Duganella dendranthematis: one gene and its partners. The protein of the gene in region 2 interacts with the protein of the main gene of each other region in a pairwise test. Links are inferred from orthologs where the notes say so. Each region holds a gene or a part of one and is shown on either strand. Other genes may lie near its edges. The genes, in order: odhB, lpdA and HH213_RS15815.

Region 1 (7,722 bases), 530 kb from region 2 along the record:
AGCCGCTGTACAGCGCCGGCCCGCTGATCCGCGCAGGCAAGCTGGTGGCGTTGCTTCCTGGATACACTCCCTTAAGTATGGGAATCTATGGCATTTACACTTCGCGCCAGTACATGTCGCCGGCCTTGCGCGCCATGCTGGACTTATTGTTAACGTGGTTTGGCAGCGAGCGGCAGAGCCAGCATCGGCGCGGCTTAAGTTAGCATTAATGCTGCAAGTTTCATCGGTATTTTTCCGCACATATGGTTGTTGGGATACAATACCGGTGCTATGCTGAAGGACCCGTTTTAGGTAAGACCCGAACAAAAGCCCTTCCCCCACAACTTGATGTGCAATCCGCTAACCGGTCAGGCCGTGTCGCGGAAGGTTAGACCAACCCGCTAATTCCTCGCGAAACGCGAAGAAAGGTGAGCAAGAATGATGCAACAATATACGTCCAACTCCTACCTGTTTGGTGGGAACGCCCCGTACGTTGAAGAACTGTACGAAGCGTATCTGAACAACCCAGGCTCGGTGCCAGATAACTGGCGCTCCTATTTCGACGCCATGCAACACGTGCCGGCTGTCGATGGTTCCAACAAACCGGACGTCGCCCACGCCTCCGTGATCGCCTCCTTCGCCGAGCGCGCCAAAGCTGGTCCAATCCGCACCGTTACCGCCTCGGCCGATGCCGAAATGGGCCGCAAACGCGTCGCCGTGACCCAGCTGATCGCTGCTTACCGCTATCTGGGTTCGCGCTGGGCCAACCTGGATCCGCTGCAACGCCAGGAACGTCCAAGCATCCCTGAGCTGGAGCCAAGCTTCTACGGCTTCACCGATGCCGACATGGACACCGTGTTCAACGTCAGCAATACTTACTTCGGGCCAGAGACCGCGACCCTTCGCGACCTGCTCAATTTCCTGCGTGATACCTACACCCGTTCGATCGGTGCAGAGTACATGTACATTTCCGACCCGGCCGAAAAGCGCTGGCTGCAAGAACGTCTGGAGTCGATCCGCTCGACCCCGAACTTCACCCCGGAAAAGAAAAAACACATTCTGGAGCGTCTGACGGCGGCCGAAGGCCTGGAACGTTACCTCCACACCAAATACGTCGGCCAGAAGCGTTTCTCGCTGGAAGGCGGCGAAACCTTCATCGCGTCGATCGACGAGATCATCCAGCGCGCCGGTGAAAAGGGCGTGCAAGAGATCGTGATCGGCATGGCCCACCGCGGCCGTCTGAACGTACTGGTCAACACCCTGGGCAAAGCGCCGAAAGACCTGTTCGAAGAATTCGAAGGCAAGCACGGCGACGACCTGCCGGCCGGTGACGTCAAATACCACCAGGGCTTCTCGTCGGACATCTCGACCGTTGGCGGTCCGGTCCACCTGTCGCTGGCGTTCAACCCGTCGCACCTGGAAATCGTCAACCCAGTCGTTGAAGGTTCGGTCAAAGCCCGTATGGATCGCCGCGGCGACCACGGCGGCAAACAAGTGCTGCCGATCCTGGTACACGGCGACGCCGCATTCGCCGGCCAGGGCGTGGTCATGGAAACGCTGAATCTGGCGCAAACCCGTGGCTATGGCACCGGCGGTACCGTGCACATCGTCATCAACAACCAGATCGGTTTCACCACCTCCGATCCGCGCGACGCCCGTTCGACCATCTACTGCTCGGACGTGGTCAAAATGATCGAAGCACCGGTGCTGCACGTCAACGCCGATGATCCTGAAGCCACCGTGCTGGCATCGCAAATCGCGATGGACTACCGCACTGAGTTCGGCAAGGACATCGTGGTCGACATCATCTGCTTCCGCAAACTGGGCCACAACGAGCAGGACACCCCAGCGCTGACCCAGCCGCTGATGTACAAGAAAATCGGCCAGCACCCAGGCACCCGCAAGCTGTACGCGGACAAACTGGTTGCCCAGACCGTGATCGCGGCCGATGGCGGCGAACAGCTGCAAGCCGCTTTCCGCGACGCCATGGACGCCGGCAAACACACCGTCGATCCAGTCATCTCCAACTTCAAGAACAAGTACGCGGTCGACTGGCTGCCGTTCCTGAACAAGAAATGGACCGACGCTGCCGACACCGCCGTGCCGCTGACCGAACTGAAACGTCTGGCCGCGCGCATCACTACCGTGCCGGAAGGCTTCAAGGTCCACTCGCTGGTCGAGAAGGTACTGGGCGACCGCGCTGCCATGGGCCGTGGCGAACTGAACCTGGACTGGGGCATGGGCGAACACCTGGGCTTCGCGTCGCTGGTATCGTCGGGCTACGCCATCCGCCTGACCGGTCAGGACGCCGGCCGTGGTACCTTCACCCACCGTCACGCCGTGCTGCACGATCAGAACCGTGAACGTTGGGATGCCGGCACCTACGTGCCGCTGCAAAACGTCGCTGAAGGCCAGGCGCCATTCACCGTGATCGACTCGGTGCTGTCGGAAGAGGCAGTGCTGGGCTTCGAATACGGGTACTCGACCGCCGAGCCAAACACGCTGACCATCTGGGAAGCCCAGTTCGGCGACTTCGTCAATGGCGCCCAGGTGGTGATCGACCAGTTCATCAGCTCCGGCGAAGTGAAGTGGGGCCGCGCTTCGGGTCTGGTGATGCTGCTGCCACACGGCTACGAAGGCCAGGGTCCAGAGCACTCGTCGGCACGTCCAGAGCGTTTCCTGCAACTGTGCGCAGACAACAATATGCAAGTGGTACAGCCGACCACCGCGTCGCAGATCTTCCACGTGCTGCGTCGTCAGATGGTGCGTCAGTTCCGCAAGCCGCTGGTAGTCATGACGCCGAAATCGCTGCTGCGTAACAAGGATGCAGGTTCGCCACTGTCGGAACTGGCCAAAGGCGCGTTCCAGACCGTGATCGGCGAAGTCGACGAGAGCATCGACGCCAAGAAAGTCAAACGCGTGATCGCCTGCTCGGGCAAGGTCTACTACGACCTGGTCAACGCGCGCAAAACCCGCGGCCAGAGCGATACCGCCATCGTGCGTATCGAACAGCTGTATCCGTTCCCGCACAAGGCCTTCGCTGCCGAACTGAAAAAGTTCCCAGCGGCGACCGAAGTGGTGTGGGCGCAGGATGAGCCGCAGAATCAGGGCCCATGGTTCCAGATTCAGCACAACATCTTCGAGAGCCTGGAGTCGGGCCAGCGTCTGGCGTATGCCGGCCGCCCAGCTTCCGCATCGCCAGCGGTCGGTTACTACGACAAGCACTACGCTCAACAGAAAGAGCTGCTGGAAACCGCTTTCTCGAAGCTCAAAGGCTTCATTCTGACGAAATAAGTTTTAATTTATTGAACGGAGCGCCGTCCTGCTACGCGGGGCGGCGCCGCAAAAACAAATAACGGAGTTTTTCAAATGGCAAAAATCGAAGTCAAAGTTCCTCAGCTGTCGGAATCGGTCGCAGAAGCAACCATGCTGACGTGGCATAAAAAAATCGGTGACACCATCACCCGCGACGAAAACCTGATCGACATCGAAACCGATAAAGTGGTTCTGGAACTGCCAGCACCGGCCGCTGGCGTCCTGGTGGAAATCATCAAGGGCGACGGCAGCACCGTAGTGGCTGACGAATTGATCGCCATCATCGATACTGAAGGCACCGCCGCCGCCGTTGCGCCAGCCGCTGCCCCGGCTGCCGCCGCTCCAGCCGCCGCTGCTGCACCAGCCGCTGCCCCAGCCGCAGCCACCGGTGGTTCGAAAGGCGACGTGGCGATGCCAGCCGCCGCCAAGATCCTGTCGGAAAAAGGCCTGAGCGCTGGCGATGTCGCCGGTTCGGGCAAAGACGGCCGCGTGACCAAGGGCGACGCCCTGGCCGCCGGCGCCAAAGCGCCAGCCGTTGCACCACTGGCCGCACCAGCCGCCAAGCCAGCACTGGCACAAGTGGCCGCACCAGCCGCCGCCAACCTGGGCGACCGTCCTGAAGAGCGCGTGCCGATGAGCCGCCTGCGCGCCCGTATCGCCGAGCGACTGATCCAGTCGCAATCGACCAACGCCATCCTGACCACGTTCAATGAAGTGAACATGGCGCCAGTGATGGAACTGCGCAACAAGTACAAAGACAAGTTCGAAAAAGAGCACGGCGTCAAGCTGGGCTTCATGTCGTTCTTCGTTAAAGCCGCTGTGGCCGCGCTGAAGAAATACCCAATCATCAACGCTTCGGTGGATGGCAACGACATCGTCTACCACGGCTACTTCGACATCGGTATCGCTGTCGGTTCGCCACGTGGCCTGGTGGTGCCGATCCTGCGCAACGCCGACCAGATGTCGATCGCTGAAATCGAAAAGAAAATCGGCGAATTCGGCGCCAAAGCCAAAGACGGTAAGCTGACCCTGGACGACCTGACCGGCGGCACCTTCTCGATCTCGAACGGCGGCACCTTCGGTTCGATGCTGTCGACCCCGATCATCAACCCACCGCAATCGGCGATCCTGGGCGTGCACGCGACCAAAGACCGCGCTGTGGTGGAAAACGGCCAGATCGTGATTCGTCCAATGAACTACCTGGCAATGTCCTACGACCACCGCATCATCGACGGCCGCGAAGCCGTACTGGGTCTGGTGGCCATGAAGGAAGCGCTGGAAGATCCTGCACGTCTGCTGCTGGACCTGTAATAAGTACCGGCGACCCCGGTAGACCGGGGTCTGACCCCGTACGGGGTCAGACCCCAGGCTTGCAGGGGTTAACTAGGAGGATCATGAATGAGCGTTGCGGAAGAAATCAAACGTTTGCATGAACTGCACCAGGCGGGCGCGCTGTCGGACGAAGAGTTCGCGGCCGCCAAGGCCCGGCTGCTGAACAGCGGTCCCACACCGGGCCTCGGCGGCGACGCCGATCTGTGGCGCCTGCGCCGCTCGCACACCGACCGCTGGCTCGGTGGCGTCTGTGGCGGCCTGGCGCGCGTCAGCGGCGTCGAGTCGTGGATCTGGCGCTTGCTGTTTGTGCTGTTCGTCTGCACCTTTGGTTTCGGTCTCGCCATCTACATTCTGCTTTGGATCTTCGTTCCAGAAGACGAACTGATTGGAAATTAAAAAATGAGTAAACAATTTGACGTAGTAGTTATCGGCGCCGGTCCTGGCGGTTACATCGCCGCGATTCGTGCTGCCCAGCTGGGTTTCTCGGTTGCTTGCGTGGACGCGTGGGAAAATGAAAAAGGTGGCCCGGCGCCAGGCGGCACCTGCACCAACGTTGGCTGCATCCCGTCGAAAGCGCTGCTGCAATCGTCGGAACACTACGAGCACGCCGGTCATGCGTTCAAGGAGCACGGCATCGATGTCGCCGGCCTGTCGCTGAACCTGCCGCAAATGATCAAGCGCAAGGATAACGTCGTCAAGCAAAACAACGACGGCATCCTGTTCCTGTTCAAGAAAAACAAAGTCACCTTCTTCCACGGCCGCGCTGCGTTCGCTGGCGCCGCCACCGCTGACGGCTACCCGCTGACGATCTCGGCGCCTGCCAACGAGACCATCAACGCCAAGCAAGTCATCGTGGCCACCGGTTCCAACGCCCGTGCGCTGCCAGGCGCGGAGTTCGACGAACAACTGATCCTGTCGAACACCGGCGCGCTGACCATCGGCGACGTGCCGAAGCAGCTGGGCGTGATCGGCGCCGGCGTGATCGGCCTGGAAATGGGTTCGGTATGGCGTCGTCTGGGTGCTGAAGTGACCGTGCTGGAAGGTCTGCCGACCTTCCTGGGCGCCGTGGACGAGCAGATCGCCAAGGAAGCCAACAAGCTGTTCACCAAGCAGGGCCTGAAGATCAACCTGGGCGTCAAGATCAACAAGGTCACCAAGGGCGACAACAACGTCACCGTTGAATTCGACAACGCCAAGGGCGAAGCCAACACCGCCGTGTTCGACAAGCTGATCGTCTCGATCGGCCGTACCCCGAATACCGACGGCCTGGCTGCTGACAAAGTCGGTCTGGCGCTGGACGAGCGCGGTTTCGTGGCCGTCGACGGCGACTGCAAAACCAACCTGCCAGGCGTGTGGGCAATCGGCGACGTGGTACGTGGCCCGATGCTGGCGCACAAAGCGGAAGAAGAGGGCGTTGCCGTGGCCGAGCGTATCGCCGGCCAGCACGGTCACACCAACTTCAACACCATTCCTTGGGTGATCTACACCTCGCCGGAAATCGCCTGGGTCGGCAAAACCGAACAGACGCTGAAGGCCGAAGGCGTGGCATACAAAGCCGGCACCTTCCCATTCCTGGCGAACGGCCGCGCACGCGCGCTGGGCGACACCGCCGGTATGGTCAAGTTCCTGGCCGATGCCAACACCGACGAAATCCTGGGCGTGCACATCATCGGCCCAATGGCGTCGGAACTGATCTCGGAAGCCGTTGTCGCGATGGAGTTCAAGGCTTCGGCTGAAGACATCGCGCGCATCTGCCACGCTCACCCATCGCTGTCGGAAGCCACCAAAGAGGCGGCACTGGCGATCGACAAGCGTACGCTGAACTTCTAAGCTGGATTTGTTGTAGCTAGCAGGGCGGGCCACCATGGCCCGCCGTTTTTATTTGCGCAGATTGAAACCATGAACGTCGAAGAGTACTACCACCACGCGCTGGCCCAGCGCGACTACAAGGCCGATGAGGCACAACAGCGCGCGATCACCCGTCTGCAGCAATGCTATGACGAGTGGGTGGCCTACAAGGGGCAGCGTTCCAGCACCTTCAAGCGCCTGATCAATCGCCCGGCCGTGCCGAAAGGCGTGTACATGTGGGGCGGAGTGGGACGTGGCAAGTCGTTCTTGATGGACAGCTTCTACTCGGTGGTGCCGCTGGTGCGCAAGACGCGTTTGCACTTCCACGAATTCATGCGCGACGTGCACCGTCAATTGGACGAACTGCGGGGCGTGGCCGATCCGCTGGACGAAGTGGCCAAGCGCATCGCCAAGAAATACCGGCTGATCTGCTTCGACGAGTTCCACATCTCGGACGTGGCCGACGCCATGATCATGTACAACCTGCTGAAGGCGCTGTTCGACAACGGCGTGTCCTTCATCATGACCTCGAATTACGATCCGGAGCTGCTGTATCCGGATGGCCTGCATCGCGACCGCATTTTGCCGACCATCGCGCTGCTGTACGAAAAGCTGGACGTGATGAACATCGACGCCGGCATCGACTATCGCGGCCGCGCGCTGGAGCAGGTCGAGGCGTATTACACGCCGCTCAACGCGCAGACCGACAAGGCGCTGCGCGACGCCTACGCCAGCGTGGCCGAAACCGCCGACGAAGATCCGGTGATCCGCATCGAGGCGCGCGAAATCCGCGCGCTGCGCCGCGCCGGCACCATCATCTGGTTCGACTTCAACACGCTGTGCGGCGGCCCGCGTTCGCAGAATGATTACCTGGAAATCGCCAGCCGTTTCCATACCGTGATATTGTCAGGGGTGCCGATGATGTCGGCGTCCATGTCGTCCGAAGCACGCCGTTTCACCTGGCTGATCGACGTGTTCTACGACCAGGGCGTCAAGCTGCTGATGTCGGCGGAAGTGGAGCCGGAAGAGCTGTACACCAACGGCGCCATGGCCAACGAATTCCATCGCACCGTGTCGCGCATCGTCGAGATGCAGTCGCGCGAATACATGGACCGCGAACAGCGCGCTGCGGCCGCATCGCTGTCGTAAGTCACAGGATTTAGAATATGAAAGCACTGATTACCATGATGGCCATGCTGGCGGCGACGATGTCGGCCGCCGTGGCCCAGAACGTTCAGACCGTGGAGC
Region 2 (7,741 bases):
ATCCTGCGCAAAGTGATGATGGACACCGTCGACGGCGAGTACCAGAACTACAAGGCCAAAGACGGCGCCTACGTGCGCAAGCACTTCTTCGGCAAGCATCCAAAGCTGCTGGAGATGGTTGCCAACATGACCGACGACGACATCTGGCGCCTGACCCGCGGCGGTCACGATCCGCACAAGATCTACGCCGCCTTCAAGGTCGCGCAAGAACACAAAGGCCAACCGACCGTCCTGCTGGTGAAAACCATCAAGGGCTTCGGCATGGGCAAGCACGGCGAAGCACGCAACACCGCGCACAACACCAAGAAACTGACCGACGAAGCCGTGCGCGAAATGCGCGACCGCTACTCGATCCCGATTCCGGACGATCAACTGGCCGACATCCCGTTCTACAAGCCAGCCGACGACGCACCGGAAATCAAATACCTGCACGAGCGCCGCGCCGCGCTGGGCGGCTACCTGCCGGCCCGTCGCCAGCAAGCCGACGAAAAACTGACCGTACCGCCGCTGAGCGCCTTCCAGAACGTGCTGGACGCGACCGCCGAAGGCCGTGAAGTGTCGTCGACCCAGGCTTACGTACGTATCCTGACCACGCTGCTGAAAGACCAGAGCGTCGGCCCACGCATCGTGCCGGTGCTGGTCGATGAATCGCGTACCTTCGGTATGGAAGGTCTGTTCCGTCAGGTCGGTATCTTCAACCAGCAAGGCCAGTTGTACGAGCCGGTCGATAAAGACCAGGTGATGTACTACCGCGAAGACAAGGCCGGCCAGATCCTGCAAGAAGGTATCAATGAAGCCGGTGGTATGAGCTCGTGGATCGCTGCGGCGACCTCGTACTCGACCAACAACCGCGTGATGATCCCGTTCTATACCTACTATTCGATGTTCGGTATGCAGCGTATCGGCGATCTGGTGTGGGCAGCGGCCGACATGCGCGCACGCGGCTTCCTGATGGGCGGCACCGCCGGCCGCACGACGCTGAACGGCGAAGGCCTGCAGCACGAAGATGGTCATAGCCACCTGTTCGCAGCGGCTGTGCCGAACTGCATGCCGTATGACCCGACCTTCGGTCACGAGCTGGCAGTGATTATTCAAGACGGTATGCGCCGCATGGTGGAAGAACAGGAAGACGTGTTCTACTACATCACCATCATGAACGAGAACTACCCACACCCAGGCATCAAGCCAGGCCAGGAAGAGGGCATCCTGAAAGGTATGTACCTGCTGCAGCAAGGCGACGAGTCGCTGAAACAGCGCGTACAGCTGATCGGCTCCGGCACCATCCTGCGTGAGTCGATCTTCGCGGCTGAACTGCTGAAGAACGACTGGAACATCGCTGCCGACGTGTGGTCCGCTCCTTCGCTGACACTGGTGGCGCGCGATGGTCAGGACGCCGAGCGCTGGAACCTGGTCAATCCGACCAAAGAACAGCGCGTGCCATACGTGGCGCAACTGCTGAAAGACACCAGCGGTCCGATCGTGGCGACCACTGACTACATGCGCGCGTTTGCTGAACAGATCCGCGCCTTCATTCCTAAAGACCGCACCTACCGCGTGCTGGGCACCGATGGTTTCGGCCGTTCGGACAGCCGCGCCAAGCTGCGCGAGTTCTTTGAGGTGAACCGTTACTACATCACGGTCGCCGCACTGAAGTCGCTGTCGGAAGAAGGCAAGATCGACGCTTCGGTGGTTGAACAGGCTGTGGCCAAGTACAACCTCAATCCGAACAAGCCAAATCCGGTGACCCAATAATCCGCTTAGAAAAATACGGAGCAAACGCTATGAGCATTGTGGAAGTTAAAGTCCCGGATATCGGCGATTTCAAGGAAGTTGAGATCATCGAAGTGATGGTCAAGGTTGGCGACACCATCAAGGTCGATCAGTCGCTGATCACCGTTGAATCGGATAAGGCCAGCATGGAGATTCCTTCGTCGGCCGCCGGCGTGGTGAAGGAGATCAAAGTGAAGGTTGGCGAGAAGGTTGCCATGGGTTCGCTGGTGCTGCTGCTGGAGGCCGATGGCGCCGCCGCTGCGCCTGCGCCGGCTGCCGCTCCTGCCGCCGCTGCGCCAGCACCGGCTGCCGCTGCCCCTGCGCCGGCGCCAGCCGCCGCGCCGGCAGCATCGGCCGGCCCGGTTGATGTCAAGGTACCGGACATCGGCGACTTCAAGGAAGTGGAAGTCATCGAAGTCATGGTCAAGGTTGGCGACACCATCAAGGTAGACCAGTCGCTGCTGACCGTTGAATCGGACAAGGCCAGCATGGAAATCCCATCGTCGCACGCCGGCGTGGTGAAAGAAGTGAAGGTCAAGGTAGGCGACAAGGTTGCCATGGGCACGGTTGTATTCGTCGTCGACGCGGTGGGTAGCCCAGTCGCCGCTGCGCCTGCGCCGGCCGCTGCTCCTGCTGCTCCGGCGCCTGCCGCCGCTGCACCGTCGCCAGCACCTGCGCCGGCTGCTGCCGCTGCCGCACCGACCGCATCGCAAGGTTCGGTCGCAACCGGCAAACTGGCGCACGCATCGCCATCGATCCGCAAATTCGCCCGCGAACTGGGCGTGGACCTGGGCAAAGTGCCAGGCTCCGGTCCTAAAGGCCGCATCACACAGATCGATGTGCAGAACTACGTCAAGGGCGTGATCGCCGGTACCGTTGCTGCACCTTCGGGCGCTGCTGGTGGCGCCGTCGGTGGCGGCGGCAACTTCAGCGTGCTGCCATGGCCGTCGCTGGACTTCAGCAAATTCGGCGAAACCGAACTGCTGCCGCTGTCGCGCATCAAGAAAATCTCGGGTCCTAACCTGCACCGCAACTGGGTGCAGATCCCGCACGTCACGCAATTCGACGACGCCGACATCACCGACCTGGAAGCCTTCCGCGTTGAATCGAACGCCGCTACCGCCAAGAACAAGGACGCCACCAAGCTCACCATGCTGGCCTTCGTGATCAAGGCGTCGGTCGCCGCGCTGAAGAAATTCCCGACCTTCAATTCGTCGCTGGACGCGAAGGGCGAGAACCTGATTCTGAAGAAGTACTACAACATCGGCTTCGCCGCCGACACGCCGAACGGCCTGGTTGTCCCAGTGATCAAAAACGCCGACCAGAAATCGGTCACGCAGATCGCCAAGGAAATGACCGAGCTGTCGCTGCAAGCGCGCGAAGGCAAACTGAAACCGGCCGACATGCAAGGCGCGACCTTCACCATTTCGTCGCTGGGCGGTATTGGCGGCACGCACTTCACGCCGATCGTCAACGCGCCGGAAGTGGCGATCCTGGGCTTGTCCAAGGCATCGCTCAAGCCGGTGTGGGATGGCAAGGCGTTCCAGCCTCGCCTGCTGATGGGTACCTCGCTGTCCTACGATCACCGTGTGGTTGATGGCGCGATGGGCGCGCGCTTCTCCGTGTACCTGAGCGAAGTGCTCGGCGACATGCGTAAAATTCTGCTGTAAGGAGCCATGATGAGCACAGAAGTAAAAGTGCCGAATATCGGCGACTTCGCGGAAGTAGAAGTAATCGAAGTGATGGTCAAGGTGGGCGACACGATCAAGGTGGATCAGTCCCTGATTACCGTGGAATCGGACAAGGCCAGTATGGAAATCCCATCGTCGCACAGCGGCGTGGTGAAGGAAGTGCGCGTCAAGGTTGGCGACAAGGTCAAGGAAGGCGTTGCGCTGCTGGTGGTTGAAGCCAGCGAAGGTGCTGCTGCTGCTCCTGCTCCTGCTCCTGCGCCTGCCGCTGCTGCCCCAGCAACTCCCGCCGCCGCATCGGCGCCGGCAGTTGCTCCTGCCGCACCGATCGCCGCGCCAGCCGGTAGCAGCTACACCGGCCAGGTCGACATCGACTGCGACATGATGGTGCTTGGCTCCGGCCCTGGCGGTTACTCGGCTGCGTTCCGTTCGTCGGACCTGGGCCTGAACACCGTGCTGGTCGAACGTTACGACGTGCTGGGAGGCGTGTGCCTGAACGTGGGTTGCATCCCATCGAAGGCGCTGCTGCACGTGGCAGCCGTGATCGACGAAACCTCGCACATGGCCAAGACCGGCGTGACCTTCGCCAAGCCGACCATCGACATCGACCAGGTGCGCAAGCACAAGGAAAGCGTCATCAAGAACATGACCAACGGCCTGGCCGGCATGGCCAAGGCACGCAAGACGCAGGTTGTCACCGGCGTCGGCCAGTTCCTGAGCGCGAACCACATCGAAGTCACCGCCAACGACGGCACCAAGAAAGTGGTGCAGTTCAAGCAGGCCATCATCGCCGCCGGTTCGTCGGTGGTGAAGCTGCCGTTCGTGCCGGAAGATCCGCGCATCGTCGATTCGACCGGCGCGCTGGAACTGCGTCAGATCCCGAAACGCATGCTGGTTATCGGCGGCGGCATCATCGGCCTGGAAATGGCCACCGTCTACTCCACTTTCGGCGCGCGCATCGACGTGGTCGAAATGATGGACGGCCTGATGCAAGGCGCCGACCGCGATGCGGTCAAGGTCTGGCAGAAGTACAACGAAGCCCGCTTCGACAACATCATGACCAAGACCAAAACCGTCGGCGTTGAAGCGCTGCCGGAAGGGATCAAAGTCACTTTTGAAGCAGCGGAAGCCGGCGCACCGTCGCCTGCGCCACAGGTCTATGACCTGGTGCTGGTGGCCGTTGGCCGCAGCCCGAACGGCAAGAAGATCTCCGCCGACAAGGCTGGCGTGGTGGTGACCGACCGTGGCTTCATCCCGGTCGACAGCCAGATGCGCACCAACGTGCCGAACATCTTCGCCATCGGCGACCTGGTGGGCCAGCCAATGCTGGCGCACAAGGCGGTGCACGAAGGCCATGTAGCTGCCGAGGCGGCAGCGGGCCAGAAGTCGCACTTCGATGTGAAGGTGATTCCATCGGTGGCCTACACCGATCCGGAAGTGGCGTGGGTCGGCGTGACCGAAGACGAAGCGAAAGCCAAGGGCATCAAGGTCGAGAAGGGCCACTTCCCTTGGGCCGCGAGCGGCCGCGCTGTGGCCAATGGTCGCGCAGAGGGCTTTACCAAGCTGCTGTTCGACGCTGAGACGCATCGCATCATCGGCGGTACCATGGTCGGCACGCACGCCGGCGACATGATCGGCGAAATCGCGCTGGCCATCGAAATGGGCGCCGACGGCACCGATATCGGCAAGACGATCCACCCGCATCCAACGCTGGGCGAATCGATCGGCATGGCCGCCGAAGTCTACGAAGGCGTCTGCACCGACCTGCCGCCACCGCGCAAGCGCTAAGCAGGTAGTGGCAACACAAAACCGGGACATGCTCCCGGTTTTTTTATTTGTGAGGTTTGACCATGAGCTCTTTTTCTTTTTTGTTTCTGCTGCTGATCGTGGCGCTGTACGCCGGCAGCGTCAAGCTGGCGGCCTTGCTGTACAAGCGCGCCCGTTTGAGCTGGCGCGACGCCAGCATCTTCAGCCTGATTTTATTGCTGGTGCTGGGCGCCGGTATGCTGCTCAACCGCTTGTCCGGGGACGTGATTCCTGACTTGGTGGCGGTGGCTGCCAGTGTCGTCATTCAGGTCGGCATCGGCGCCTGGTATCTCGCTGCGCGCGCCCGCACGCTGGATGGCAAGCCGGTAGGCAGCAAAGGCGCCGCCATGTTGTCGCTGATCGCCTACGGCTTGCTGGTGCCGCTGGTGATGGTGTGGGCGGTGATGCATTCGGCGATGATGCACTAAATTTTATCGGAGACGCGCATGGCCGCGAATGTTGAGCAGCCCTTCAAGTACACCACCAAAAAGGGCGAGGTCACCGTCCGCAAGTTCTACACCGCCCCGGAATTCCTGCTCGACGATGCCGAACAACTTCTGCATTGGTCTCGCCGCGCCATCGACGCCGCTGCGGACTAAAACCATGAAAACTCTTTGCCCCGCGATTCTTCTGGCTGCGTTATGCGCCACCGCTCATGCGGATGTCGATATCGATACCGCGCGCAAACTGGCTGCAGTGGATAGACAGTGTCTTCGTCAGGACGACCTGGTCAAGGTCTTTCAGAGTGCGCCAGTAGCATCGGCTTCGCCGGCATTTCCCGAGCCGACGCTGCCCTGCATCCCGGTCCGCACCTACCAGTTTGTTTTTCCCGGCCACAGCGACAGTGAAATGTATTTGCGCGTGGTTCAAACTGGAGACTGCATCACCACCGTGGATTTGATCAGGAATTAGCTTCAATAAAATCAGCGCGTCAGGCGATACAGCAGGATGGCGGTGCGGATGGTGGCGCGTTCGATCGAGGCGATTTCCAGGTCTTCGTCGGGCGAGTGGGCGCCATTGCCGGTGGCGCCCAGACCGTCCAGCGAATCGAGCAGCGGGGCGACGAACTGGATGTCGCCTGCGCCGCGTTGGCCCGGTGGCAGCGCGGGGATCTCGCCCAAGCCAGCGTCCTGGCTGGCCTGCGAATAAATTTTCAGCACCGCCAGGTTGCCGGCAGTCGGCGACATCGGCGGATATGAATCGTGGAAGGTGATGCTGGCGCTGGTGCCCGGCAGGTTCTGGGCGACGATGGCTTTCATTTTCGCGTGCGCGCGGTCGCGCTGTTCGTAGGTCAGGTAGCGCAGGTCGCCCTCCACGGTGGCGCTGCGCGAGATGACGTTGGTCTTACCGGCCGCCTGACCGGTGGTGCCGAGCGTGTTGGTGCTGGCGTCGGTGCCGCCGACGATCATGCCGGGGCTGAAGGTCAGGTCCGGCTCGATCACCTGCTGACGGAAGCCGTCGAGGATGCGCGCCGCTTCGTAAATCGCGCCATAGCCGGCGCTGTCGCTGAAGATACCGCTGGAGTGGCCCTGCTTGCCGCTGACTTTCAATTCCCACGACGACGACGAGCGGCGGCCGATAGTGCCGGTATCGCGCCCGCTCTTGTCGCGCACCGTGGCTTCGAAGGCCAGGGCGATGTCGCTGCGTTTGGCGGCGTTGACCATGTCGGCGCGCGAGACCGCAATCGGCTCGCCGGCATTCTCTTCATCGCCGCTGAAGACGATGGTGATGCTGGTGTTGTCCAGCGCTCCCACGCGCTGCAAGGCGCGCAGCGCTTCGACGATGATGACGTCGCCGCCTTTCATGTCGTTGACGCCCTGGCCGCGCACGCGGTCGCCGTTGCGCTGCCACAGCTGCACCTGGCTGTCCTTTTCAAACACCGTGTCCAGATGGCCGATCAGCAGCAGGCGCTTGCCTTGCTTGCCTTCGCGCGTGGCGATCAAGTGGCCGGCGCGCTGCATCGCGGCCGGCATGTCGGACCAGCGCGTGGCAAAGCCCAGCTGGGCGAACTGTTCTCCAAACAGCTTGCCGACCGCGCGCACGCCGTCGTGGTTCATGGTGCCGCTGTTGATGTTGACCGAGCGTTCCAGCAGGTCCAGTCCCTGCGGCGCATGCGCCTTGATTTCGGCGACGATTTTCTGCTCGGTGGGGGAGAGTGCATCGGCATGCGCCGCGCTGAAGGTCAAAGCCAGGACTGCGACAGCAAGCGGATGCAACTTCATGTGATCTCCAATAGGTGGTGGCTTAGCCTTGCGCCGATGCGGGCAGGCCGAAGATTCGGTCGAACGTCAGGCTGAAGATATACGTATACACCATAAAGAACAACAGCAGGCCGATATCCAGCACCAGCGCGTCCCACAGTGAGATGCGCAGCCACCAGGCGAACAGCGGCACCAGCATCACCACCAGCCCGCCCTCGAAGCCCACAGCGTGGGCGACGCGGCGCTTCCAGTTGCGACCGCGCGTGGCCTGGCGCG
Region 3 (7,876 bases), 2.4 Mb from region 2 along the record:
GACGCTTTCCACGACTGATTTGTTATCATGATGTTCCAACGCGAAAGGAACATCATGAAAACCAAAGCAGCCGTTGCCTGGCAAGCGGGCAAGCCCCTGACGATTGAAGAAGTCGAACTGGGCGGCCCGCGCGAAGGCGAAGTGCTGGTGGAAATCAAGGCCACCGGCATCTGCCACACCGATTACTACACCCTGTCCGGCGCCGATCCGGAAGGGATTTTTCCCGCCATCCTGGGCCATGAAGGCGCCGGCATTGTGGTGGACGTCGGTCCGGGCGTCAAATCGCTGAAAAAAGATGACCACGTCATTCCGCTGTACACGCCGGAATGCCGCCAGTGCAAATTCTGCCTGTCGCAAAAGACCAACCTGTGCCAGTCGATCCGCTCCACGCAAGGCCGCGGCCTGATGCCGGACGCCACCAGCCGCTTCTCCATCGACGGCAAGCCGATCTATCACTACATGGGCACGTCGACCTTCTCCAACTACATCGTGGTGCCGGAAATCGCGCTGGCCAAGATCCGCGAAGACGCGCCGTTCGATAAAGTCTGCTACATCGGTTGCGGCGTCACCACCGGCGTCGGCGCCGTGCTGTTCACCGCCAAGGTGGAAGCGGGCGCGAATGTGGTGGTGTTCGGTCTCGGCGGCATCGGCCTGAACGTGATCCAGGCCGCCAAGATGGTTGGCGCGGACAAAATCATCGGCGTCGATATCAATCCGGCGCGCCAGGAAATGGCGCGCAAGTTCGGCATGACCCACTTCATCAACCCGAACGAAGTGGAAAACGTGGTCGACCACATCATTCAGCTCACCGACGGCGGCGCCGACTACAGCTTTGAGTGCGTCGGCAATACGACCTTGATGCGCCAGGCGCTGGAGTGCTGCCACAAAGGTTGGGGCAAGTCGATCATCATCGGCGTGGCGGCGGCCGGCCAGGAAATCTCTACCCGTCCGTTCCAGCTGGTGACCGGCCGTGAGTGGAAGGGCTCGGCCTTCGGCGGCGCCCGTGGCCGCACCGATGTGCCGAAGATCGTCGACTGGTATATGGAAGGCAAACTCAATATCGACGACCTGATCACCCATCGCCTGAAGCTGGAAGACATCAACCAGGGCTTCGACCTGATGAAGAGCGGCGAGTCGATCCGCTCGGTGGTGCTCTACTAAAAGCTGTGCCCCGATGGATGTAGAAAAAAAGTTCTAGACTTCGCAATCTAGATAATTTATTCTACATCCATCGACTCGGAGGGCGGCATGGATCTCAATCTCAATTTCTCGGCGGGCAGCGGCGATGAATAGCCTGCTGCCAGCTATCGTGTCCGCCGTGGGCTGGGCACTGCTGCATTTTATCTGGCAGGGGCTACTGATCGGCTGGGCCGTCACGCTGGCCATGCACCTGCTGCGCAAGGCGCGTCCGCAGACGCGTTACGCCGTGGCCTGCGGCGGCATGTTGTTGTGTGCCGCGCTGCCGCTGTCGAGCATCATTCTCCAACTGAGCGACCTGCAGGCCAGCGGCGGTTTTGGCGCGGCGCAGACCGTGGCCGTGTCCGGCGCGACCGATAGCGCCGGCGCCCTGATCAGCGATAGCGCGCTGGACAGTCTGAAAGACCTGTTACGCCGGCAACTGCCGTGGGTGGTCGGCTTGTGGCTGGCGGGCGCGGCCTTGATGGCGCTGCGCCTTGCTATCGGACTCAAGTGGGTGGCGGACCGCACGCGTCCGGGTGAATACACCACCGATCCTTACTGGCAGCGCCGCTTGTCCGAGCTGGCGCGCCGTTTCGACATCGATTTTCACGTACGACTGGGCGTCGCCGACAAGCTGGACAGCCCGATCACGGCCGGCTGCTGGAAGCCGATCGTGCTGGTGCCGACCGCGCTGATCACCGGCATGCCGGCCGATCTGCTGGAAGCGCTGCTGGCGCACGAGCTGGCGCACATCAAGCGGCACGATTACCTGGTCAACCTCATACAAAGCACGATTGAGATCGGGCTGTTCTATCACCCTAGTGTTTGGGCACTATCGCGCAGGATACGGATCGAGCGGGAACAAATCGCCGACGACCTGGCCGTGGGTATGCTCGGCCAGCCGCAAAGGCTGGCGCAAGCCTTGTCGCAACTGGATCGCTTTCAGTTCGACACCACCCAATTAGCCCATGCGGCTCACGGAGGAAATCTCATGTCTCGTATCAAACGCCTGCTGCGTCCCGATGTTGAACCGGTCAGCTGGAAAATCGCCATGCCGCTGGCTGGCCTGCTGGCGGCCGGCGCCATGTTCTATGCCCACGCCGCCCCACCTCCGCCGGCAGCGCCAGCACCATCAGCCGCGCCGATGGAAGCGGAATCGCCTGCCACGCCTGCCGTGGCGGCTATCGCGGATGTGCCGGATGCGCCTGACGCACCTGATGCACCCGAGCTAGTGGCGCAAGTTTCTCCGGTCGCCCCGGTTGCAGCGGTGGCGCCAGTGGCGGCAGTAGAGTCGGTGACCGAAGAAATCGCACCAGCCGCCCCGGCTGCTCCCGCCGCACCAGCTGCGCCAGCCGCACCAGCCGCCCCAGCCGCCCCGGCGGCTCCGGCCGCTCCCGCCGCTCCGGCCGCCCCATCGCCATTGCTGGGCGTGATTGGCGCCAAGGTCAGCCTGGCGGGAGACACAGGCGTGCTGCGGATCAAGAGCGATGAGGTGCGTTCACGGCCTCCGAAGGGAGAGCGTAGCGCCTACGCAATCGTGCATGCCGGCAGCGACAGCATGACCGTGGCGGCCAGCACTGCGGAAATTCGCAAAGTGGCGCAGTTGCGGGCCACGATGAAAAGCGATTTCCTCTGGTTCCGTGATGGCGACAAAACCTATGTGCTCAAAGATCCCGCCATGCTGGCCCGTCTGGACGAAGTCTGGATGCCGGTTAACCGCATCGGCAGCCAGTTGGAGGAGCAGGGCAAGAAAATGGATGCGCAAGGGAAGATCATGAGCGCGATTGGCGAGCAAATCGGCGCTATGGGCGCTGAGATCGGCAAGCAGGCTGTGCGCAACGCGGATGGTGAGCGGCGCGAAATCGAGCGGCTGGCGCGCGCCCAGGAAAAAATTTCCCGCCGCGTTGAGGACGCCGCGCGCGATATGGCCTACGACCGCACCCCGGAAAAGCTACGTGCGTTGCAAGCGCAGCAAGCGCTCCTGCAGGCGCAACTGGCGCCGCTGCAAAAGCAGATGGCCGAGCGCCAGAGCGAACTGAACGCAAAAATGAGCAAGCTGCATGAACAGGAAGGGCCGATGAAAGCGCTGCATGACCAAATGACCGCCGCCAGCCGTCCGATGGGTGAACTGAGTGCGCGTATGGGTGAGCTCAGCGCCAAGCATGCCGACGCGGTGCGCGAAGCCGAACGCGCGATGCAAGCGCTGATGCAGGAATCCCTGCAAAACGGCAAAGCCGTTCCCGCACCATCCGCTTGAACTGCGAATTTTGCATCCCGGTATAATCACGGGATGCAAAATCTTCTCCACAACCTTAACGAGGAACAGCTCGCCGCTGTCACCTTGCCCGCGCAGAGCGCCCTGATCCTGGCGGGCGCCGGTTCCGGTAAAACCCGTGTCCTGACCACCCGTATCGCCTGGCTGGTCCAGACCGGTCAAGTGTCGCCCTCCGGTATCCTGGCCGTGACCTTTACCAATAAGGCCGCCAAGGAGATGCTGACCCGTCTGTCCGCCATGTTGCCGATTAATACGCGCGGCATGTGGATCGGCACCTTCCATGGCCTGTGCAACCGCCTGCTACGCACCCACCATCGCGACGCCGCCTTGCCGCAGACCTTCCAGATCCTCGATTCGCAGGATCAGCTGTCGGCCATCAAGCGCCTGTTGAAGGCCAATAACGTCGATGACGAGAAGTTTCCGCCGAAGGAGATCATGTACTTCATCAACGGCGCCAAGGACCAGGGCCTGCGCGCCGACAAGATCGATCCCTACAACGCCGACGAGCGCAAGAAGGTCGAGCTGTACCAGCTGTACGACGATCAATGCCAGCGCGAAGGCGTGGTCGATTTCGCCGAACTGTTGCTGCGCACCTATGAACTGCTGCTGCGCAACCAGCCGTTGCGCGAACATTATCAGCAGCGCTTCCAGCACATTCTGGTCGATGAGTTTCAGGATACCAATGATCTGCAGTACAAGTGGTTGAAGCTGCTGGCGGGTCACGGCACCCAGCGTGGCGGCGTGGTGTTTGCCGTCGGCGACGATGACCAGTCGATTTATGCGTTCCGTGGCGCCAACGTCGGCAATATGAGCGCGTTCGAGCGCGAGTTCAACGTCAAGAATTTGATCAAGCTGGAGCAGAATTACCGCTCGCACGGCCACATTCTGGACGCGGCCAACATCCTGATCGCCAATAACAGCAAGCGCCTGGGCAAGAATCTGCGCACCGACGCCGGCCACGGCGAGCAGGTGCGCGTCTACGAAGCCAATTCAGACCTGTCCGAAGCATCGTGGATTATCGAAGAAACCAAGAACCTGATCCATGACGGCGCATCGCGTAGCGAGATCGCCGTGCTGTACCGCTCCAATGCGCAGTCGCGCGTGATCGAGCATGCGCTGTTCTCGGCCGGCATTCCGTACCATGTGTACGGCGGCCTGCGTTACTTCCAACGCGCCGAGGTCAAGCACGCCATCGCGTATCTGCAATTGATGGACAACCCGCACAACGATTCGGCCTTCTTGCGCGTGGTGAATTTCCCCACGCGCGGGATCGGCGCCCGCACGCTGGAGACGCTGCAGGCCGCTGCCGAGCAGTACCGCATCTCGCTGTACGCCGCCGTGCCGTACATCACCGGCAAGGCGGGCACGTCGCTGTCAGGCTTCGTCAAACTGATCGAAGGCGTGCGCTTTGAAACGCAGCAGATGGCCTTGCCGGAACTGGTGCGCATCGTACTGGAACAATCCACGCTGCTTACTCACTACGCCACCGAAAAAGAAGGCGCCGACCGCATCGAAAACTTGGAGCAGATGGTCAGCGCCGCCACCCAGTTCCTGTCGGAAGAGGGCTACGGCCAGGGCTCGCCGGCGCATCTGGGCCCGCAGTCGCAGGCGCAGGCTGGCGACGCCATCATCAACCAGGATGGTATCGAGATCCTGGATGCGGATGCGCCGCTGTCGACCGTAATGTCGCCGCTGTCGGCCTTCCTGTCGCACGCCTCGCTGGAGGCCGGCGACAACCAGGCCGCCGCTAGCCAGGAAGCGGTGCAGATGATGACGGTGCACTCGGCCAAGGGGCTGGAGTTCAACAATGTCTTCATCACCGGTCTGGAAGAGGGCTTGTTCCCGCACGAGAGCAGTTCGCGCGAGCACGACGGCGTGGAAGAGGAACGCCGCCTGATGTACGTGGCGATCACGCGCGCGCGCGAGCGTCTGTACCTGAGCTTCGCGCAGACCCGCATGTTGCACGGCCAGACCCGCTACAACATGAAGTCGCGCTTCTTTGAAGAGTTGCCGGAAGAGTCGCTGAAGTGGCTGACGCCGAAGGTGCAGCCGAACTGGTTCGGCGCCAAGAAGTCGGCCTGGGACGAAGCGCCGTTGGTGGGTTCGGACAAGGCGCTGGCGCAGCAAATTTCCAGCAAGGCGCTGGCGGCCAGCACCGGCTGGCGGCTGGGCCAATCGGTGGCCCACGCCAAGTTCGGCGAGGGCGTGATCGTGAATATCGAAGGCAGCGGCAATAACGCCCGCGCTCAGATCAACTTCGGCAGCGCCGGCATGAAAGTGCTGGACCTGAGCATCGCCAAGCTGGAGAAAATCTAGAGCGGCTTGTTCAGGTCGATCACCTCCGGCAGCGCCGGAGGCGTGCCGAATATCTGCTTGTAGGCGGCATACAGCATGCAATGCACCAGCACCAGCGAGATCAGGAACAGCGTGAAGATGGCGGCCACGGTCAGGCTCGATATGCCCAGCACCAGCACCACCAGCTGCACGCCGACGAAGTACATCAGGTGCAGCGCGATCACGGCGACCACGAACGCCTTGATGCCACGCAGCACGCCGACCACGCTGAAGAACAACGCCTTGGTCAGTGCCATCTTCTGCCAGAAAACCAGCGGCGCCGTCAACGACATCAGCAGCCAGCCGATGATGTAGATGGCCGATCCGGCCAGCATGCCGCTGAACAGACCTTCCACATCGTCCGGCTTGATCGCGCCCTTGGCCTGCGCTTCGCGCAAGGCGTTGATGGCGTCGCCGGACAGGCTGTAGATCGCCACCATCGCCAATACCATCAGCACGCAGTTGATGCCGCCGAGCAGCAACAGCTGCTTGCGCATCGGCGACTGCACGCCCACCAGCAGCAGGTGCGGCATGGCGCGCCGGCCCTGGTCGACCTCGGCGCAGCCCTGCAGCAGGGCGATGCTGAACAGCGGCATCATCACGCACCAGACGATCTGCCCCAACACTGGCAGCAGCAGGATGAAGAACGACGAGAACATGCAGATGAACAGCAGCGCCATCAGTCCACCGGGCTGTTGGCGGAACAGGTGCAGGCCCTGTTTGACCCATTGCCAGCCTGCGCGTGCGGGAAGTTTTTCCATCAGAACAGTCCTGGCGCCGGGGTGGCGATGCGTTCGCGCAGGATGCGCTCAAAGTGACCGGGATCGTGCGGCGTCAGCATTTCGGCTTCGCGCGGACGGTAGAAATCATACAGGCGCGACAGCCAGAAGCGCAGCGCGCCGGCCCGCAGCATCGGCTGCCAGGCGGTGTGCTCGGCGGCGGTGAACGGCCGCACGGCGTGGTAAGCGTCCAGCAGGGCGCGCACGCGTGCGGTGTCCAGCACGCCAGTGTCGAGGTCGATGCACCAGTCATTGACGGTGACGGCGACGTCGAACAGCCAGGTGTCGCAGCCGGCGAAGTAGAAATCGAAGAAGCCGGTCAGGCGCTCGCCGTCAAACATCACGTTGTTGCGGAACAGGTCGGCGTGGACCGGGCCGGTTTGCAGCTGCTTGTAGATGTCGCAGGCGGCGAAAGCGTCCTGGAAGTGCACTTCGGCCCGCAGCAGGTGCGCTTGCTGGTCGGGGATGAAGGGCAGCACTTCCGGTGTGGTGGCGTGCCACCAGGCCAGACCGCGCAGGTTGGGCTGCTGCAAGGCGTAATCCTGGCCGGCCAGATGCATTTTGGCCAGCATGGCGCCGACGGCGGCGCAATGCACCGGCTGCGGGTCCATTTGCGAACGGCCCTCCAGCTTGCTGACGATGGAAGCCGGCTTGCCGTGCAGGGCGACGATCAACTCGCCTTTGTCATTGGCTACCGGGGCCGGCACCAGCACGCCGCGCTCGGCCAGGTGGCGCATCAGGTTGAGGTAGAACGGCAGTTGTTCAAACGACAGGTTTTCGAAGATGGTGAGTACATACTCACCGTGCTCTGTCGTCAGGAAGAAATTGCTGTTTTCAATGCCGGAACTGATGCCTTTGAGCTCAAGCGCTTTGCCGAGCGGAAATTGGGTGATCCACTGGGCGACATCGTCCAGCGCTACCGGGGTAAAGACTGCCATGTGAAAAGTATGTAGTTCCGTGGTGGTTTATTTGGCCGGAGGCGGTTGTGGCGGTGGATTGTTGTCCGACGCGGCGTCGTCTTCCGGTGCTTTCTTTTTCTTGCCGAGGTCGAATTCGAACAGCGTCCATTGCGCGCCGCGCGGGGCGCCGCTCATGGCGTCGCCCGGCACGGAGGTGCCGACCGGGTGGTTGGGACGCAGGATATAAGTGCTGGGACCGCTTTTGACGGTGGCTTCGACCACATTGCCGCTGTTATCGCGGCGTTCGGTAATCTTGGTTTCCGCCGGCTTGGCGCTGATGGTGACCGGATCTTCGGTCACTTCTTCCAGTTTTTCCATTTTTGGCGGCGCCTGGCTCGGCGTCGACTGCG

What was found.
Region 1: the proteins of lpdA (region 2) and odhB interact in binary tests that used the Escherichia coli proteins (3 or more experiments, as listed by UniProt). The link is inferred for Duganella dendranthematis from one-to-one orthologs.
Region 3: the proteins of lpdA (region 2) and HH213_RS15815 interact in binary tests that used the Escherichia coli proteins (3 or more experiments, as listed by UniProt). The link is inferred for Duganella dendranthematis from one-to-one orthologs.

The regions. Positions count from the first base shown.
Region 1 is NZ_CP051684.1:520,567-528,288, reverse strand. What follows is about bases 2,627-5,476. They hold odhB (2-oxoglutarate dehydrogenase complex dihydrolipoyllysine-residue succinyltransferase), read left to right. Parts: upstream 2,627-3,348; coding sequence 3,349-4,605; downstream 4,606-5,476. Other genes in these bases: lpdA (dihydrolipoyl dehydrogenase), read left to right, coding at 5,026-5,476; HH213_RS02495 (PspC domain-containing protein), read left to right, coding at 4,693-5,022; HH213_RS02505 (2-oxoglutarate dehydrogenase E1 component), read left to right, coding at 2,627-3,273. Also shown: HH213_RS02510 (LysR family transcriptional regulator), read left to right, coding at 1-203; more of HH213_RS02505, read left to right, coding at 418-2,626; more of lpdA, read left to right, coding at 5,477-6,456; cell division protein ZapE, read left to right, coding at 6,526-7,623; HH213_RS02480 (hypothetical protein), read left to right, coding at 7,641-7,722. UniProt on the Escherichia coli protein: E2 component of the 2-oxoglutarate dehydrogenase (OGDH) complex which catalyzes the second step in the conversion of 2-oxoglutarate to succinyl-CoA and CO(2).
Region 2 is NZ_CP051684.1:1,046,279-1,054,019, reverse strand. What follows is about bases 2,978-5,846. They hold lpdA (dihydrolipoyl dehydrogenase), read left to right. Parts: upstream 2,978-3,446; coding sequence 3,447-5,246; downstream 5,247-5,846. Other genes in these bases: HH213_RS04955 (TfoX/Sxy family protein), read left to right, coding at 5,711-5,846; HH213_RS04960 (hypothetical protein), read left to right, coding at 5,309-5,692; aceF (dihydrolipoyllysine-residue acetyltransferase), read left to right, coding at 2,978-3,440. Outside these bases: aceE (pyruvate dehydrogenase (acetyl-transferring), homodimeric type), read left to right, coding at 1-1,752; more of aceF, read left to right, coding at 1,782-2,977; more of HH213_RS04955, read left to right, coding at 5,847-5,863; HH213_RS04950 (hypothetical protein), read left to right, coding at 5,868-6,176; HH213_RS04945 (M20/M25/M40 family metallo-hydrolase), read right to left, coding at 6,188-7,486; HH213_RS04940 (PACE efflux transporter), read right to left, coding at 7,509-7,741. UniProt on the Escherichia coli protein: Lipoamide dehydrogenase is a component of the glycine cleavage system as well as of the alpha-ketoacid dehydrogenase complexes.
Region 3 is NZ_CP051684.1:3,463,108-3,470,983, forward strand. What follows is about bases 3,116-6,119. They hold HH213_RS15815 (UvrD-helicase domain-containing protein), read left to right. Parts: upstream 3,116-3,469; coding sequence 3,470-5,770; downstream 5,771-6,119. Other genes in these bases: HH213_RS30555 (M56 family metallopeptidase), read left to right, coding at 3,116-3,436; HH213_RS15820 (BPSS1780 family membrane protein), read right to left, coding at 5,767-6,119. Outside these bases: HH213_RS15800 (Gfo/Idh/MocA family protein), read left to right, coding at 1-18; HH213_RS15805 (S-(hydroxymethyl)glutathione dehydrogenase/class III alcohol dehydrogenase), read left to right, coding at 55-1,161; more of HH213_RS30555, read left to right, coding at 1,286-3,115; more of HH213_RS15820, read right to left, coding at 6,120-6,549; HH213_RS15825 (homoserine kinase), read right to left, coding at 6,549-7,505; HH213_RS15830 (hypothetical protein), read right to left, coding at 7,533-7,876. UniProt on the Escherichia coli protein: A helicase with DNA-dependent ATPase activity. Unwinds DNA duplexes with 3'-5' polarity. Translocates on single-stranded DNA with 3'-5' polarity. Initiates unwinding more efficiently from a nicked substrate than double-stranded DNA.